3 regions of the Isoptericola maris genome follow, and region 2 is predicted to be linked to each of the others. Evidence: riboswitches for the same ligand, from Rfam matches in the RefSeq annotation. Region 2 holds a riboswitch; each other region holds the start of a gene.
The links. A riboswitch is a leader RNA that binds a small molecule or an ion and turns the genes downstream of it on or off. The one in region 2 is predicted to bind cyclic di-AMP.
Positions count from the first base shown of each region.

Region 1: linked by a shared signal. The riboswitch ahead of ACH5HR_RS05525 (C40 family peptidase) and the one ahead of ACH5HR_RS11135 (C40 family peptidase) in region 2 are both predicted to bind cyclic di-AMP.
Region 3: linked by a shared signal. The riboswitch ahead of ACH5HR_RS06535 (M15 family metallopeptidase) and the one ahead of ACH5HR_RS11135 (C40 family peptidase) in region 2 are both predicted to bind cyclic di-AMP.

Region 1 is NZ_JBLUNY010000002.1:293,710-299,719, forward strand. Features, by position in the region: gene ACH5HR_RS05515 (exodeoxyribonuclease III) at 1-495, shown strand, start outside; gene ACH5HR_RS05520 (septum formation family protein) at 539-1,291, shown strand; cyclic di-AMP (ydaO/yuaA leader) riboswitch at 1,617-1,766, shown strand; gene ACH5HR_RS05525 (C40 family peptidase) at 1,768-2,637, shown strand; gene ACH5HR_RS05530 (ABC transporter ATP-binding protein) at 2,826-3,539, shown strand; gene ACH5HR_RS05535 (hypothetical protein) at 3,539-4,417, shown strand; gene ACH5HR_RS05540 (sensor histidine kinase) at 4,510-5,841, shown strand; gene ACH5HR_RS05545 (response regulator transcription factor) at 5,838-6,010, shown strand, end outside.
Region 2 is NZ_JBLUNY010000006.1:200,233-206,242, reverse strand. Features, by position in the region: gene serC (phosphoserine transaminase) at 33-1,160, opposite strand; gene ACH5HR_RS11140 (iron-dependent transcriptional repressor DtxR) at 1,263-1,961, shown strand; cyclic di-AMP (ydaO/yuaA leader) riboswitch at 2,149-2,304, shown strand; gene ACH5HR_RS11135 (C40 family peptidase) at 2,307-3,095, shown strand; cyclic di-AMP (ydaO/yuaA leader) riboswitch at 3,357-3,546, shown strand; gene ACH5HR_RS11130 (C40 family peptidase) at 3,547-4,368, shown strand; gene ACH5HR_RS11125 (universal stress protein) at 4,520-5,461, shown strand; gene ACH5HR_RS11120 (DUF559 domain-containing protein) at 5,609-6,010, shown strand, end outside.
Region 3 is NZ_JBLUNY010000002.1:496,667-502,676, reverse strand. Features, by position in the region: gene glmS (glutamine--fructose-6-phosphate transaminase (isomerizing)) at 1-877, shown strand, start outside; gene ACH5HR_RS06535 (M15 family metallopeptidase) at 887-1,747, opposite strand; cyclic di-AMP (ydaO/yuaA leader) riboswitch at 1,747-1,899, opposite strand; gene ACH5HR_RS06530 (LLM class flavin-dependent oxidoreductase) at 2,051-3,031, shown strand; gene ACH5HR_RS06525 (VOC family protein) at 3,060-3,794, opposite strand; gene ACH5HR_RS06520 (arginine deiminase) at 3,936-5,192, shown strand; gene ACH5HR_RS06515 (VOC family protein) at 5,197-5,601, opposite strand; gene ACH5HR_RS06510 (TetR/AcrR family transcriptional regulator) at 5,672-6,010, shown strand, end outside.

The DNA.
Region 1 (6,010 bases), on a different contig from region 2:
ACCTGTGGCGGCGTGCGGCTCTGGTCGCTCTACGTGCCGCACGGGCGTGCGCTGACGGACCCGCACTACGCGTACAAGCTCGCCTGGCTCGACGGGCTGCGCGCGGACGCCGCGGCGTGGCTGCAGGCCGACCCGAGGGCGCAGGTCGGCCTGCTGGGCGACTGGAACGTGATCCCCCGTGACACGGACGTGTGGGACGTGACCGCGTTCGAGGGGCACACGCACGTCTCCGCCCCGGAACGGGCGGCCTTCGCGGCGTTCGAGGAGGCCGGGTACACCGAGGTCACCCGCGAGCACCTGCCGGCCGAGCACACCTACACCTACTGGGACTACCAGCAGCTCGCGTTCCCGCGGAACCGCGGGATGCGCATCGACTTCGCCTACGCCTCGCCGGCGCTGCGCGACCGCGTCACGTCGGTGGCGATCGACCGGGACGAGCGGCGCGGCAAGGTCGCCAGCGACCACGTGCCGGTCGTGCTGGACCTCGCCGGTTGACCGCGGCGCCGGCAGATCGATCGACACGCTCTAGGTTGTTCCCATGACCGACGTTCCCGACCGCTCCGAGGACCCGCTGTTCGTCTCGCCCGGCCCGGGGCCGGCCGGGACGCCAGGCCCGGAGGGAACGCCGGGCCCGGAGGGGACGCCAGGCCCGGGGCACCGCGGGTCCGACGGCGGCACCCCGGCAGGCCGGTCCGCGGCGGTCCACCAGCCGGTCGTGCCCGAGGACCCGGCCGCGTACGGGGCGCGCTGGGGAGCTCCCGGCGGGCCGACGCCGGCCGACCGCGCCGCCGCCCGCCGTCGGGCACGGGTCTGGGTGTTCTCGGTGCTGGCCGTGGTGGTGCTGGTCGTGGCGGTGGCCGCGGGGGGTTCGTGGTGGGCGAACCGGGCGCACGACCGCGCGTGGGAGCCGGTGGCAGCCGACGTCGTCGAGCCGACCTCGGCTCACGCGGTCCAGCTCGTGCTGGGCTCGTGCGTGGCCGACATCCCGGGCTCGACGTCGGTGGACACGGTCGAGGTGGTCCCGTGCCGGGACGAGCACACGGCGCAGGTGGTGGGGCGGCACGACTCGGCGGCCGACGAGGTGTGGCCGGGCACCGACGTCGTGGTGGCGCGTGCCGCACGCGGGTGCACCCCGGAGCTGCTCGGTGCGGGAGCGAGAGGCTCCGACGACGTGGCCGACCTGACCTGGGTGCTGTGGACTCCCAGCGAGGAGTCGTGGGCCGAGGGCGACCGAGCAGGTCTGTGCGTCGGCGTCTGGCCCGCTCCCCGGACGGGCAGCCTGCTCGAGTGAGCCGAGATCGGCGCGCCTCGCCCCGAGTTGTGAAGGTCTCGGCATGACCTGCGAGAACGGTACCCCGCAGCCCTCGGATGGTGGCGCTCTCATCGGGCACTCGTGATATATCGGGCGTCGATCCGTCCCTGTGTGGCGAGAAATAGAGCGATTTGCCGTATCGAGGAGGAATGCGCCCGCCGACGCATTTCTTCACACCTTCTCCCCGAGTGGCCCCACAACCCATCGTTATCTGATTGTGATCTGCGAGGAACTCGCCGCTAGCGTGCCCGGGTCGCCCCATGTCCGGGGTGAACGGTCGGGCCGCAAGCCGAGTGCTGCCGGCGGCCCGACATCACCGAACCCACGGCAGCAGCGGGAGAACCACGTTCTTCGGGCGGACTCGTGCCGCCCTCGGGGTTAAGCCGTCTCACGACGGCGGGCCATCACTTCTCGGCCTCATCCGACAGCTCATCTCGCAGGCTGGAGAGGTCGCCATGTCAATGCACCACAGTGCTGCGCGCCCGCAGGGCGCCACCACCGCGCGCATGCCGCGCCTGCGACGCTCGACCGTCGCCATCGCCCTGTCCGCCGCGCTCGCCGGCGGCACCGTCGTCGCCGGAGCCGGGCAAGCGTCGGCAGCGCCCTCGCCCACCGCGGCGACCGTCTCGACGACACACCTGCCGACCGCCGGCCACGGCGTCATCACGGCCAAGAAGTCGAAGCCCGTCGTCAAGGCGTCGGTCTCGCGCAAGACCGCCAAGCAGGGCAAGGGCAAGACCCGCCCCAAGTTCACCGTGCAGGTCACGAAGGGCGGCGACGCCGTGAAGGGCCGCGTCCGGCTCTTCGTCGACGGCAAGAAGGTCAACGTCAAGAAGCTGAACAAGAACGGCATCGTGCGCATGAAGCCGCTCCTGAAGCGCTACGACGTGGGCAAGAACCGGATCCGCCTGACCGTGGTGCCCGCCAGGTCGACCGGGCTGGCCAAGGTCAAGAAGCACCGCACCATCACGCTCAAGGCGAAGCAGAGCCGCGGCGCCAAGGTCGTCAAGGTGGCCAACCGCTACGTCGGCCACCGCTACTCCTACGGCGGCACCAGCCCGTCGTCCGGGTTCGACTGCTCGGGCTTCACCTCGTACGTGTACAAGAAGGCGGTCGGCAAGAAGCTGCCGCGCACGACGTCCGCACAGAAGCGGGCCGGCAAGGCGGTCTCGCGGTCCAAGGCCCGCCCCGGCGACATCGTCTACACCCCGGGTCACGTCTCCATCTACGCCGGCAACGGCAGGATCATCGAGTCGGCGCGTCCCGGCGTCGGCGTCGTGAAGCGCAAGATGTGGCAGAACAACCCGACGTTCATCCGCATCTGAACCGTCCGGACGGCACGTCAGGCTGGGCCCGCACTCCCCCGGAGTGCGGGCCCAGCCCGTTCTGCCGCGAGGCCTCCACCAAAAGTCGTAGCCCACGTTCCCCCTCCCGCCAGAAGCGACGACGGCGTCGCCCCGGCCAGTCTGGAGGCACCGCACCGCACCGGCGCGGACACACGAGAGGGGAACACGTGCCCGCCATACAGATCACCGGCCTGCGCAAGTCGTACGGAACGTTCGACGCCGTGCAGGGCGTCGACCTCACGGTCGAGAGCGGACGCGTCGTCGGGCTGCTCGGCCCGAACGGCGCGGGCAAGACCACGACGCTGCACGTCCTGCTCGGCCTCGCCGCGCCCACCGCCGGCGAGGCCCTCGTCCAGGGCCGCCGTCACAGCGACCTCGACGACCCCGCGCGGACCGTCGGCGCGCTCCTCGACGCCGGGGGTCTGCACCCCGGACGCACCGGCCGCGACCACCTGCGCATCCTCGCCCTGGCCGGCGGGATACCGGCCCGCCGGGTCGACGACGTCCTGGAGATCGTCGGGATGACGCCCGCCGCCGACCGCCGCGTCCGCACCTACTCGCTGGGCATGCGGCAACGTCTGGGCCTCGCCGCGGCACTCCTCGGCGATCCCGGGATCCTCGTCCTCGACGAGCCCGCCAACGGCCTCGACCCCGCAGGTATGCGCTGGCTGCGCGAGATGCTGAGGTCCTTCGCCGACGGCGGTGGCGCCGTCCTGCTCGCCAGCCACGTCCTCGCCGAGGTCACCCAGGTGGCCGACGACGTCGTCGTGGTCGGCCAGGGCCGCGTCATCACCGCGGGCCCGCTCGACGAGCTCGTCCAGGACTCCTCCCTCGAGGACGTCTACCTCGACCTGACCGCCACCACCGCAGGAGTGCGCTGATGTTCCGTGCCGAGATGCTCAAGCTCCGTTCCACCCGCTCTCCCTGGGTCATCGGGATCGTCGCCGTCGCGGGCGCCGCGCTCGTCCAGGCCCTGACCATCCTGATGCCCCGTGTGCTCCAGGGCCTCGACGCGTTCGCGGCGTCCACCGGTTCCGCCGGGCCCTCGGCGGACCTGATGCCCGAGCTCGGCGCCCTGACCGACGTCGGCGACGCCACGGTCCAGCGCGGCATGCTCGACCTGCTCGGCAACGGCCCCTCGGGCACCGGCTCCGTCGGTGTCGTGACGCTCTGCCTGCTGATCCTGGGTGCGCTGGCGGGCACCACCGACTTCCGCACGGGCGGCATCGTCCCGACCGCTCTCGTGGTGCCCTCCCGCACCCGGATCCTGCTCGGCAAGGCGACCGCGACGGCGGTCGCAGCGCTGGTGATCGGCGTCGCGCTCGCACTCGTCTCAGCCCTCGGCCTCGCGACGGCCGTGCTGACCGCCCCGGGCGCCGAGCTGGCCGTCGGTGCCGATGAGATCCTCGGCATCTGGGCACGCGGCCTGGGCGTCCTCGTGGCGTTCACCTGGCTCGGCCTCGGCATCGGCGTCCTCGTGCGCGGACAGGTCGCGGCGATCGTCGTCGTGGTGGCGCTCGCGTTCGTCGAACCCATGGTCCAGGCGATCGTCGCGCTGCTGTCCGCCGGTGGGTCGTCGGCCATGTCGTGGCTGCCGCTGACCATCGGGGCGCTCGCCTCGGCCGGCCAGGGCGCCGGCGGCATGCTCGGCGGTACCGAGACGATCGGCGTGGCGGCCGCCCTCGCCGGGCTCGCGGCGTGGGTCGCCGTCGTGCTCGGCTCCGGAGCGGTGACGTTCCGCCGCCGCGACCTCCTCTGAGACCGCCCGGTCCGGAGGCACCCGGCCTGCGGGCCCGGTATCTCCGGCCGGTAGTCTCGGCCCCAGCACCCGACGGACGAGAGGCAGCTCGCGTGATCGGCTCCCTGCGCCGGCGTCTCCGCGCCGACCCCACCACGCCCGTCGGCCGCGACGCCGTCCTCGGAGCGGTGGTCGCCGTGCTGACCATCGCGTTCTTCCTGGTGGTCGAGAAGATCGCGCTCGACGACGTCGTCGTCCTGCTCGTCGACCAGGGCACCGACGCGGCGCAGATCGAGGGCCGCGGCCGGTTCGCGGTGGTCGCCGTGATCGTCGCCCAGGCGATGTTCCTGACGCTGCGCCGGCGGTCACCGCTGCTGTGCCTCGCGCTCGTCGCGGGCGCGCAGGTGGCCCTCGTGGCCGTCATGTCCCCGATCATGTCGTTCCAGGCGCCGGCCACGCTCGTCGCGGCCTACTCGGTGGGCGCGTACGCCCGGCGACACGTCGCGCTCGGGTGGGCCGGCGGCGCGGCCGTGGTGCAGACGCTCCTCGGCTTCGTGCTCACCGGGCCCGTCCCCGAGCACCTGCCCGCCACCGGGACGGCCGCGACCCAGCTGTGGACCGGGCTCCTCTCGGCGCTGGTGGCGTACGTGGGCGCGACGCTGATCGGTGTGTACGTGGGCACCCGCCGGGAGCTCGAGACCCAGCTGCGCGGACGTGCCGAGCAGGCGGAGCGCGAACGGGAGGCCCTGGCCTCCCGCGCGGTGCTCGAGGAGCGCAACCGCATGGCGCGCGAGCTGCACGACATCGCCGCGCACCACCTGTCCGGGATCGTCGTCCAGGCCGCCGCGGCGGAACGCCTCGTCGGCACCGACCCGGACCGCGCCCGGGAGTCCCTGCGCTGGATCCGCACCCAGGGGCGCTCCACCCTGGACGACCTGCGGCTCGTCGTCGGCCTCCTGCGGTCCGGGGACCGACCGGACGGCCGGGACGGCAACGACGGGGACGCGCCGCAGCCGACCCTCGCCGACGTGCCGCAGCTGTTCGCGCTCGCCCGCTCCACGGGCGCCGACGTCCACCACGAGACCCGCGGCGAGGAGCGGGACGTCCCGCCCCACACCCAGCGCACCGTCTACCGGGTGCTGCAGGAGTCCCTCGCGAACGCCCGTCGCCACGCCCCCGGGCAGCCCGTCACCGTCGTGCTCGACCACCGGCCGGCCGAGCTCGTGCTCACCGTCCGCAACCGGGTGACCGTGCCCGGCGGCGCGTCGCGCACGGCGGCCGACGGCAGGAGCTCCCGTGCCGCGCCACCGGGGCACGGCCTCATCGGCATGTCGGAGCGCGCCGTGCTCGTCGGCGGGACCCTGGAGGCGGGCGCCACGCCGGACGGCGCCTGGCGGGTGCGGCTGACGGTCCCCCGCGCCGTCGTCACGCAGGAGGCCTCATGACCCGCGTCGTGCTGGTGGACGACCAGAGCGTCGTCCGCGCAGGGTTCGCCGTCATCCTCGGCAGCGAGGGGATCGACGTCGTCGGCGAGGCATCGAGCGGCACGCAGGCCGTCCAGGTCGTGCGCGCGCTGCGCCCCGACGTCGTCTGCATGGACGTGCGCATGCCCGG
Region 2 (6,010 bases):
CAGGAGAGCGGGTGAAATTCTCGCTCAGTAGATCACGCGAGGCGGTCGACGAGATAATCTACGCAGTTGACCAGTGCCTCGACGTCGGACGGTTCCACCGCGGGGAACATCCCGACCCGGATCTGGTTGCGGCCCAGCTTGCGGTACGGGAAGACGTCGAGCACCCCGTTGTCCCGCAGGTGTCCGACGACGGCGCTCGCGTCGACCGCGGCGTCCAGGTCGATCGTCCCCACCACGGTGGACCGCTCCGCCGGATCTTCGACGAACGGGGTCGCCCAGTCGCGGGACCCCGCCCAGCCGTAGAGGATCTCGGCGGAGCGGGCGCAGCGCGCCGTCGACCACGCGAGCCCGCCCTGGCCGAGGATCCACTCGACCTGGTCGGCGAGCATCACGAGCGTGCCGACCGCCGGGGTGTTCAGCGTCTGGTCCTGCCGCGAGTTCGCCAGTGCCGTCGTCAGCGACAGGAACTCGGGCACCCAGCGGCCGCCGCCGGACGGCTCGACCTCGGCGGCCCGCTCGATCGCGGCCGGGCTGCACAGCGCGAGCCACAGGCCGCCGTCGGCCCCGAAGGCCTTCTGCGGGCCGAAGTAGTACACGTCCGTCTCACGGACATCCACGGGCAGGGCGCCCGCGCCCGACGTCGCGTCCGTCAGGAGGAGCTGGTCGCTCCCCGCCGGCCGGCGAACCGGCGCCATCGCACCCGTCGACGTCTCGTTGTGGGGAGAGGCATAGACGTCCACGGCGTCCGACGGCGCGAGGTACGCCACGCTCCCCGGTGCGGCCTCGACGACCTCCGGGTCGGCCAGGAACGGTGCACGGCGCGTCGAAGCCGCGAACTTGGCGCCGAACTCGCCGAACGTCGCGTGTTGGGCCCGCTCACGGACGAGAGACGCCGTCGCCACCTCCCAGAACGCCGTCGACCCCCCGTTGCCCAGCACGACCTCGTAGCCGTCGGGAAGGTCGAAGAGGTCCGCGAGGCCCGCGCGCACCCGGCGGACCAGGTCCTTCACGGCAGGCTGCCGGTGCGAGGTGCCGAGCACGGGCCGGGCCGGGTCCCCGGCCGCACCCAGAGCCATGACCTGAGCCGTGCGAACCTTCGACGGACCGGAGCCGAACCGGCCGTCCGACGGCAGCAGCGACGAGGGGATCTGCAGGGTCATATGGGCTCCGTGGCTCGTGGTGTGTCCGTTCGCACGTGCGAGGACGTTCGAACGGTGACGTGTGCGAATAGACTAGGCCCGGGCCTCAAGACGGGAGTGGACGTGACCGACCTGATCGACACCACCGAGATGTACCTCAAGACGATCTACGAGCTCGGTGAGGAGGGCATCACGCCGCTCCGTGCACGGATCGCGGAGCGCCTCGGTCACTCGGGGCCCACGGTCTCGCAGACGATCGCGCGGATGGAGCGGGACGGCCTGGTGATCGTCACGGGCGACCGTCACCTCGAGCTCACGGACGACGGCAGGTCGAAGGCGACCCGCGTCATGCGCAAGCACCGGCTGGCGGAGCGGCTCCTCACCGACGTCATCAAGCTGGACTGGGAGCACGTCCACAACGAGGCGTGCCGCTGGGAGCACGTCATGAGCGACCTCGTCGAACGGCGCCTCGTCACACTCCTCGACCACCCGCACCACGACCCCTACGGCAACCCGATCCCGGGACTGTCCGAGCTGGGCGAGCAGTACGAGGACGTGCCGTTCCTCGACGGCGTGCAGTCCCTGCCGACCTTCCTGCGGGGCGGCTCCGACGAGGTGACGGTCGTGCTGCAGCGCATCGCCGAGCCCGTCCAGGTCGACGACGAGTTCCTCGCACGGCTGGCGAAGGTCGGGCTGCTGCCTGGCACGCGCGTCCAGGCGAGAGCGATCGGCGACTACTACGCCGTGCAGGCCTCGGGCGCCGACGAGGGCCTCGAGCTGCCCGAGGACCTCGCCAAGCACCTGTTCGTCGCGGCGCGCTGAGCGCGTTCCGGGCGGCGTCTCCCCGGTGCTGCGGAAGGCGGGTCCAGGTGCTGCGCGGAGGCCGTCCACAGGGTCGTGATCGGAACGTGACATCGCCAGCCGGTTCGGGTACGGTCGGACACGCTTGCGGGAGATTCCTCCGGCGAGTACCGGGACGGACGCCTAACCCTGCCGCCGTCCTGGTTTCCACGAATGACCGCTGGCAGGAGCGGGGGACCCACTTTCGGGCACCGGAGACGGTGTCCTTGGGGTGAAGTCGTCGAGAGCGCGAGTTCTCGGTGGCCGGGTGTTTTCTCCCACCCGAACCCGACAGCTGACCTCGTAGGCGACAAGGAGAGGTTGAACGTGACTGCTCGCACCACGCGTGGCAAGCACCGTGCCGCACGCCGTCCCGTGCTGGCTGCGCCGTCCGCGGCTGCTGGCCGTCGGGCCGCCGTCGTGGCCACCGCTGGTGGCCTGCTCGTCTCGACCATCGGTGGCGCCACCGCAGCACAGGCCGCTCCGGTCGACAACGACGCGGCCAACAAGCTCAGCACCGTCGACCTCGGCGCGCTGACCGACCAGGCTCGGACGGCCCTCGAGGCGGCCCCTGTGGTCACCGTCGACGCCGACGCCAAGATGTCCGTCGAGAAGGTCACCCCCAAGATCGCCAAGGCCGCCGAGATCAAGGCGGCACCGGAGCCGGAGCCGGAGCCCGTCCGCGAGGTCGCCCCGTCCCGTTCGGGTGAGCGCACCGCCGTCGACACGAGCAGCAGCGAGTCGTCCTCCTCCTCCACCCAGGCCGCCGCACCGGCCTCGGCCAACGGCTCGTCCATCATCTCCATCGCTTCGCGCTACGTGGGTGTCCCGTACGTCTCCGGCGGCACGTCGCCGTCCGGGTTCGACTGCTCGGGCTTCACGCAGTACGTGTTCGCGCAGGCCGGCGTCTCGCTGCCGCGCGGTTCGTCGGACCAGCGCTACGCGGGCACCGTCGTCTCGCGCTCCGCCGCGCAGCCGGGCGACCTCATCTGGTCCCCGGGCCACATCGCCATCTACGCCGGCGGCAACACGCAGATCGACGCGCCGCGTCCCGGCAAGACGATCCAGTTCCGCAACATCTGGCAGTCGAACCCCACGTTCATCCGCGTGGGCTGACGCTTCCACGACACCGACGAGGCCCCGCCGCGCACCTGCGCGGCGGGGCCTCTTGGTGTCTCGGGGCGGGAAGGGCCGCTGAGCGTCCGGGGCCGCGCGGACGGGGAACTGTCCGGGCGGCGTGATCACGGGCTTCAGCGGGGCGTCCAGCGGGTCCGGGAGGCCTCCAGCGGGCTGCGTCACGGATCACCGTGACCTAAACGTGACATGGCCGCCGAGATCCGCTACGGTTTCCACGTCCGGTCGAGAACTCTTCCGGATCCTGACCGGACGCCGAGTCCTGCCACCGGTCAGGGACCAAGACCGCCGGCAGGAGCGGGGGACCCACTTTCGGGCACCGGAGACGGTGTCCTTGGGGTGAAGTCGTCGAGAACGAGAGTTCTCGGTGGCCGGGTGATTTCTCCCACCCGAACCCGACAGCTGACCTCGTAGGCGACAGGAGAGGGAACACGTGAACGCACCTACCAGGACGCGCGGCAAGCACCGTGCCGCACGCCGCCCGATGCTCGCCGCTCCGTCTGCGGCTGCCGGTCGTCGTGCCGCCGTCGTCGCCACTGCTGGTGGTCTGCTCGTCTCGACCATCGGTGGCGCCACTGCGGCGCAGGCCGCTCCGGTCGACAACGACGCGGCCAAGAAGCTCAGCACGGTCGACCTCGGCGCGCTGACCGACCAGGCTCGTACCGCCCTCGAGTCGGCTCCGGTCGTCACCGTGGACGCCGGGGCCAAGATGTCCGTCGAGAAGGTGACCCCGAAGGTCGCCAAGGCGGCCGAGATCAAGGCGGCACCCGAGCCCGAGCCGGAGCCCGTCCGCGAGGTCGCTCCCTCCCGGTCGGCCGAGCGCACCGCCGTCGACTCCAGCACGACGAGCGCCGACACCTCGGCTGCGAGCACTGAGTCCGCAGCGGCCCCCGCCGCGGACGGCTCGCGCGGCTCGCAGGTCGCCTCGATCGCCGCCCGGTACATCGGCACCAAGTACGTGGTCGGTGGCGCCTCGCCGTCCGGGTTCGACTGCTCGGGCCTGGTGACCTACGCCTACGCCCAGGTCGGCGTGACGTCGCTGCCGCGTTCGTCCAGCCAGATGCGTAGCTCGTCCGCCACCACCGTGGTGTCGCGCGCCGAGGCGCAGCCCGGTGACCTCATCTGGTCGCCCGGTCACATCTCGATCTACATCGGCAACGGCCAGCAGATCGAGGCCACGCGTCCGGGCGGGTGGACGGTCCGCCAGTCCGGCATCTGGCAGTCCAGCCCGGTGTTCCTCCGGGTCACCGGCTGAGGCTTCCTCTCCAGCATCACCGACGCCCCGACGTTCCCTGCGAACGTCGGGGCGTCGTGCTTCCCTTTGCTACACCTTGCGGGCGTCTTTCGATATCCTTGAACTAAGGTGGCTCCGGACGGTGAGGTCCGGACATGACGGGAGGCGCGACATGACACGTCCAGAGGTCGTCCTGGTGGGCGTCGACGGCTCGACCGCGAGCCTGCACGCCCTGGACTGGGCCGCGGCGTACGCCCAGCGGGTCGGATGGGGGCTGCACATCGTGTGCAGCTACTCGCTGCCCTCCTTCACGGCGGCGTCGCTCGACGGCGGATACGCGGCACTCGACGACACGGCGATCGCCGAAGGTGCCAAGGCAGTGCTCGCGGAGGCCGAGGCGCGGGTCGCACCGCTCGGCGTCCCGGTGCAGGGCACGGTCGCCACGGGGGACGCGGCGGGTGTGCTCGTCGAGATGTCGTCCGAGCACTCGCTCGCCGTGGTGGGCACCCGCGGCCGTGGCGGTTTCACGGAGCGTCTGCTCGGCACCGTGTCGTCGGCGCTGCCGGCGCACGCGCACTGCCCGACGGTCGTGGTCCCGCACCGTGAGGGTGCCGACGACCCGCGGCGCCGCGACGGTGACACCGTCCACGAGGTCAGCCGGATCGTCGTCGGCGTCGACGGTTCGCCGACGTCCGAGGTCGCACTGCGGTACGCCGTCGACCAGGCGAAGTCGTGGGATGCCGAGCTGGTCGCAGTCGCCGGCGTGCCGCTCGGGTCGGGCGCCGGGGTGCTCGCCTGGCTGCCGTCCCAGATCGATCACGAGCAGGTGCTCGCGGACGTGGAGGCGGGGCTGGACGTGATCGTCGACCAGATCCAGGCGGAGCATCCGGGCCTCACGATCAAGCGCCACGTGCTGGACGGGTCGGGGGCCGAGCTGCTCACCGAGTTCTCGTCGGCGGCCGACCTCGTCGTGGTCGGCTCACGAGGGCGTGGCGGCTTCCGCGGGCTGCTCCTCGGCTCGACCAGCCAGGCGGTGCTGCACCACTCCCAGTGCCCGGTGCTGGTCGTCACCCGTCGCTGCGACGAAGAGATGCAGGCCGACCCCGCCGCCTGACCCCCGTGATGTTGTGGGCGCGATTTCTGGCCTGATATGCCCCTTTTGGGGGCATCCACGGCCCAGAAATCGCGCCCACAATCGATGGTCGCCCGGGGCTGTGGATAGGCGACCTCGCCGAGGTGCCCGTTCTGGCACGGTCGGTGCATGTCGACGCCCGATCACAGAGCCGCCTCGCCCTTCTCCGTGCGATCAGCGATCGGCCGCGGTACCTCCGCCGAATCGCTGCGTATCGGCGACTCCTTGGCGGCTCCCTTTCACGGCGTCCGTGTCCCGGGCCCGCAGCACCAGGACTTCCTCACCCGCTGCCGCGCCCTCGCGACCGTGCTGGACGACTCCGTCGCCTTCAGCCACGGGACGGCACTGCGCCTGCTCGGCGTCGACGTGCCCTGGACGATCGCCCAGGACGACGCGCTGCACGTCATCTCGTCGAACCCTGCGGAACGTGCCCAGAGGCCCGGGGTCGTGGCACACCGGAGCAGGCAGGAGAGCCTCGACGTCGTGGACGTCGGCGGGTTGCGCGTGACGGCGCCGGCGCAGACCTTCGTC
Region 3 (6,010 bases), on a different contig from region 2:
GGACCTGGCGCGCATCCCCGCCGACGCGGAGCCCGCCAGCGAGTTCCGCTACCGCAACCCCATCATCGAGCCGAGCACGCTCTACGTGGTGGTGAGCCAGTCCGGCGAGACGGCCGACACGCTCTTCGCCGTCCGCGAGGTGGAGCGCAAGGGCGGCACCGTCGTCGGCCTCGTCAACGCCGTGGGCTCGTCCATCGCGCGGGAGGTCGACGGCGGCATCTACCTGCACGCCGGACCCGAGGTCGCGGTGGCCTCCACCAAGGCGCTGACGCACATGTCGATCGGGTTCGCGCTGCTGGCGCTCACCCTCGGGCGCGTGCACGACCTGTCGTTCGCCGACGGCCGGCGCATCATCGCCGGGCTGCGGGCGATCCCCGGCCAGATCGCCGAGATCCTCGCCGGCGAGGAGTCGCTCGCCGCCGCGGCCAAGGAGCTCTCGACGGCGCCGAGCCTGTTCTTCGTCGGTCGCGTCCGGGGCTACCCGGTGGCACGCGAGGGCGCCCAGAAGTTCAAGGAGATCACCTACCGGCACGCCGAGGCGTACCCGACGAGCGAGCTCAAGCACGGCCCCCTCGCTCTCATCAGCCCGGAGCTGCCCTCGGTCGCGATCATCCCGGACGACGACCTCGTCGAGCGGAACATCACCGCGGCCCAGGAGATCCGGGCGCGTGGCGGCGCTGTCGTCGCGATCACGCACCCGGGCGTCGAGCTCGGGAACGCGGCGACGGCGCGCATCGAGGTGCCGCGCAACGAGGTCGAGCTCGACCCGATCCTGCTGACCATCCCCACCCAGCTGCTCGGCTACCACGCGGCCGTGGCGCTGGGCGAGGACGTCGACCGGCCGCGCAACCTCGCGAAGTCCGTCACCGTGGAGTGACGCGACCCGTCACGCGGCGGGGGAGAACTCCCAGTGCCACGGCTCGTAGGGTCCCGCACCGCCCTGGCGTGCCCAGGCCGGGTTGGTCCACCCCGCCGCGGGGCCGTGCTCGGCGAGCCAGGCCCAGCGGTCGCCGGCGTACGACTCCGGGCAGATGTCGACCGCGAGGCCCCAGCCGTGGTTGGAGGTGCCCGGGGTGGCCGCGAGGCCGGGCTTCTGCCCCTTGAGCACCACCTGCTGGTCGTAGCTGCGGTAGCCGTCGGTGATGCACATCTGCTCGCCGAACTGCTCGGTGTACGCGTCGTTCAGCGCGGCGAGAGCGGTCGCGGCGTCGGCGCGCAGGAGCACGGCGCCGGCCCACGGCGCGCAGAGGTCGGCCGTGGAGAGGCGGCCGTTGCTGCCCTGCGGGTCGATGCTCGGGTCGCAGCCCGGCGGCGGGACCTGCTCGTCCGGCGCGGCCGGGGCGGGGTCGGCCGGCACGATCTCGATCGAGTCCCGGTCGACGCGGTCGCCGTCCCGGGACACCTTGGCCTCCCGGTCGACGACGATCGCGACGCCGGACCGGGCGGCCGTGCCGGACCTGGAGGCCGACCGGTCGGAGCGCTCGGCGACCGCCCGTTCGGCGGCGGCGAGGGCCGCGGGATCGAGGGTCGTGGTCCCGGTCCCCTCGGCGTTGGCCTCCTCCGGCAGGACGGCCGGGGCGACGACGGCGGACGCCGTGGCGAGCGCGAGGGCGAACCCGGCGCCGACCTTCCCGGGACGTGGTGCCAGTCGTGCCGCCGGTCGCGGGGTCGTGCGTGAAGCACGGGAGGCGCGGGGCTGGGGCTCGGCGAAGTGCCGGCCACGGCGTGCGCGGGTGGAGCGGGTCATCGTCATCTCCTGGCGCCTTCGGGGTTAGCTGTCGGATTCGGGTCGGAGACTGACCCGGCCGCCGCGCGCTGCGCGGTCGGCTTCACCCCAAGGACGCCGTGGCGCCCGTCGTTGGTTCCCCCGCCCCGTGTCTGTTTCGGTCGACGACGCACGGTGACAGGGCTCGGCGCCCGTGCGACGTGCCTCGCGGCGTGGCGAGGCATGCAGAAACGTACCGCGCGGAGGCACCGATTGTCACGAACGCGTAACAGCATGTCCGGCGCTGGCATGATCGCGGGTGAGCCCGACGACGAAGGAGACCACGTGGCACCCTCCGAGACGACGACGGAACGTGCGGTCGGGGTGATGCTGCCCCGGGACCTGCCGGCCGGGGACGTCCTCGACTTCGCCCGGCGTGCCGACGCGCACGGCTTCGACGAGCTCTGGGTGGTCGAGGACCTCGGGTTCCGCGGGGGCACGGCGCAGGCGGCGGCGGTCCTCGCGGCGACCGAGCGGATCCGGGTGGGGGTCGGCGTCCTGCCCGCCGCAGCGCGGAACCCGGCGTTCACGGCGATGGAGGTCGCCACCCTGGGCCAGCTCTTCCCGGGCCGGGTCGACGTCGGCCTGGGGCACGGCATGCCGGGCTGGATGCGGTCCGCGGGGGCGTGGCCCAGCAGCCCGCTCACGCTGCTCGAGGAGCACCTGCGCGCCGTCCGCGCGCTGGTGCGGGGTGACGTCGTCGAGCTCGACGGGACCGCTCGCTACGTCGCGCTGGACGGCGTGCGGCTGGAACCCGCCGTCGTCCCCACGACGACCCCCCGCGTGCTGGCGGGCGTGCGGGGGCCGCGGTCCCTCGCGCTGGCCGGGCGGCAGGCGGACGGCACCGTCCTCGCGGAGCCGTGCGCCCCCGCGTACGTCCGGGCCGCGCTCGGCCACGTCGCCGCCGCGGGCCCGCACCGGGTCGTCACCTACGACGTCGCGGCGGTCGACGACGACGCGGCGCGTGCGCGGGACACGGCACGTCCCGGGCTGGAGTGGATCGGGGAGCCCGACTGGGACCCGCACGTCGCGCCGCTGCCGTTCGCCGAGGAGTTCCGGGCGCTGCGCCGCCGAGCGGGTTCGCGGGCAGAGTTCGTCCGGGACCTGCCGGACGAGTGGCTCGACGACCTCGCGCTGGCCGGGACGCCCGCGCAGGTGCAGGGCGGTGTCGCGGCCCGGTGGGACGCCGGGGCGTCCTGCGTGGTCATGATCCCCGTCGGCCCGGACCCGACGGCGGCTCTCGACGCGCTCGCGCGGGTGCTCTGAGACCGGGCGTCGACGGGCCGGGGCCGCCTCAGCCCCGCCCCAGGACGCAGAAGTCGTTGCCCTCGATGTCCGCGAGGCAGACCCAGGGCACGTCGCCCTGGCCGACGTCGGCGTCCGTGGCGCCCAGCGACCGCAGCCGCTCCACCTCGGCGGCCTGGGAGTCGCCGGGGTACGGCAGCAGGTCCAGGTGCACGCGGGTCCAGGCGGTCTCCGCGGGCGTGCGGACCAGCTCCAGGTAAGGGCCGACGTCCTGGGGGGCGCGCAGCCGGGCGTGGTCGTCGGAGACCTCGTGGACCTTCCAGCCCGTCGCCTCGCCCCAGAACCGAGCCATGGCGCGCGGGTCGGCGCAGTGGACCACCACGGCGGCGATCGGGCCGGTGTCCTGGTAGAGCGGCCGCGGCTCCAGCACGCAGAACACGTTGCCCTCCGGGTCGGCGAGCACGGTCCACGGCACGTCGCCCTGGCCGATGTCCGCCGGCTGCGCCCCGAGGTCGCGCAACCGCGCGACGAGCTCCGCCTGGTGGGCCTGCGACGTCGTGGCGAGGTCGAGGTGCGCGCGGTACCGCACGGTCTCGGGGTCCGGGACCCGGACGACGTCGACGCAGACGGCGGAGGGGTCCGGCCAGTCGAAGCCCGGCGGCTCGACGTTGGCCACCCCGGGGCCCTCGCTGTCGAGGCTCCAGCCGAGCGCGTCGGCCCAGAACCGCCCGAGCGCCGCCTCGTCGCGAGCCTTGAAGTTCACCTGCACGAGCTGGAGTGCCATGGCGCCCGACCCTACCCACGGAGGGCAGCGGTCGTCAGGGTGCGAGGCCCATCCGCGCCTGCCAGGATCGCGAAGAACGGGTGCCCGACGGCGCTGCACGCCACGGCCGAGCAGGCGGGACGGCGTGAGCGAAGGAGAAGCATGAGTGCAGGAGCGAGCGGTGCGGCGACGTACGGCGTCCACTCCGAGGTGGGTCGGCTGCGCAAGGTCCTGGTGTGCTCGCCAGGCCTGGCGCACGAGCGGCTGACGCCGACGAACTCGGACGACCTGCTGTTCGACGACGTGATGTGGGTGGAGGCCGCCCAGCGTGACCACCAGGACTTCGTCGACGAGCTGACCGGCCGCGGCGTCGAGGTGGTCGAACTGCACGACCTGCTCGCCCAGACCATGGCGCTGCCGGAGGCGCGGGCGTGGCTGCTGGACCGCAAGGTGGTGCCGAACCGCGTCGGGCTGGGCATGGTGGAGGGCACGCGCGCCTACCTCGACTCGCTGTCGCCGTCGGATCTGGCGCGGTCCCTGGTGGGCGGGCTGTCGACGACGGACCTGCCGGCGGACTACCGCACGGACTACGTCTCGCTCGCCCAGGAGGCGCCGGACGCCCGCGAGTACCTGCTGCCGCCGCTGCCGAACACCCTGTACACCCGCGACACCACGTGCTGGATCTACGGCGGGCTCACGCTGAACCCGCTGTACTGGCCGGCGCGCAAGGACGAGACGCTGCTGATGAAGGCGATCTACTCCTTCCACCCGGAGTACCGGGACGCGACGGTGTGGTGGGGCGACCCGGAGCAGGACTGGGGCCAGGCCACGCTCGAGGGCGGCGACGTGATGCCGGTGGGCTCCGGCGTCGTCCTGGTCGGCATGAGCGAGCGCACGTCGCGCCAGGCGATCAGCCAGCTCGCCAAGGCGTTGTTCGACGGCGGGGCGGCGGACCAGGTGGTCGTGGCCGGCATGCCGCGGCTCCGGGCGGCGATGCACCTGGACACGGTGTTCACGTTCGCCGACCGCGACCTGGTGACGGTGCACCCGACGATCGTCGACAACATCCGGCCCTACGTGCTGCGTCCGAGCGACCGCGCCCCGGGCGTGGAGGTCACGGACCATGGGGGCACACCGTTCGTGGACGTCGTGGCGCGCGCCATGGGGCTGGACCGGCTGCGCGTGGTCGAGACGGCGGGGGACGTGTACGCCTCGGAGCGTCAGCAGTGGGACTCGGGGAACAACGCGGTCGCCGTCGAGCCGGGGGTGGTCTTCACCTACGACCGCAACACCCTGACCAACGCGGAGCTGCGCCGTGCGGGCGTGGAGGTGATCACGATCGTCGGCGGGGAGCTGGGCCGCGGGCGCGGTGGCGGGCACTGCATGACGTGCCCGATCGTGCGCGACCCGGTCGCCTGAGCGCTCATTCGCGGTAGGCCGCCGCGAACTCGGCCGACGGCTCGATCGGCTGGATGACGTCGACGAGGACGCCGTCGGGCGCCTCCACGATCAGGTGGCGCTGCCCGAAGGGCTCGTCGCGCAGCGGCAGCACGGGCCGCAGACCGTGCTCGTCGACGAGTCGCCGGTGCTCCGCGTCGACGTCCTCGACCTCCAGGTTGAGCAGCAGCCCCTGGACGGGCCGGCCGAACCCGGCGGGCACGGTGGGGTGATCGGCGTCGAGCAGGGCCAGCTCGAAGGTGCCGCGGCGCAGGCTCACGTACCAGTCGGCCTCGAACGTGGTCTCGAAGTCCAGGACGCGGCGGTAGAAGTCGGCGGCGGAGCTGACGTCCGCGGACATGATGACGGGGTAGAAGCTCGTGACGGACATGGCGCCTCCTCGAAGACATACACTGCGTACGTAAACCACTATACATACGCTGTGCATGTCAGGAGGACCCATGCCACGCGCCACCGCCGCAGCGGCCGCCGAGACGGCCCGCCGCCTCGTGGAGATCGCCGCCGACCTGTTCGCCGACCGGGGCTACGCCGCCGTCGCGCTGGACGACGTCGCCGTCGCCGGCGGGGTGACGCGCGGAGCCGTCTACCACCACTACGGCAGCAAGGCAGGCCTCTTCCGGGCGGTGACCGCTCACCTGCAGCGGGAGGTCGCAGCGGCCCTCGTCGCGGCCGCGGAGACCACCGACGCCCCGGCGGACCGGCTGCGTGCCGGGAGCCACGCGTTCCTCGACGCGATCACCGCGCCACGGACGGTGCGCATCCTGCTCGTGGAGGCGCCC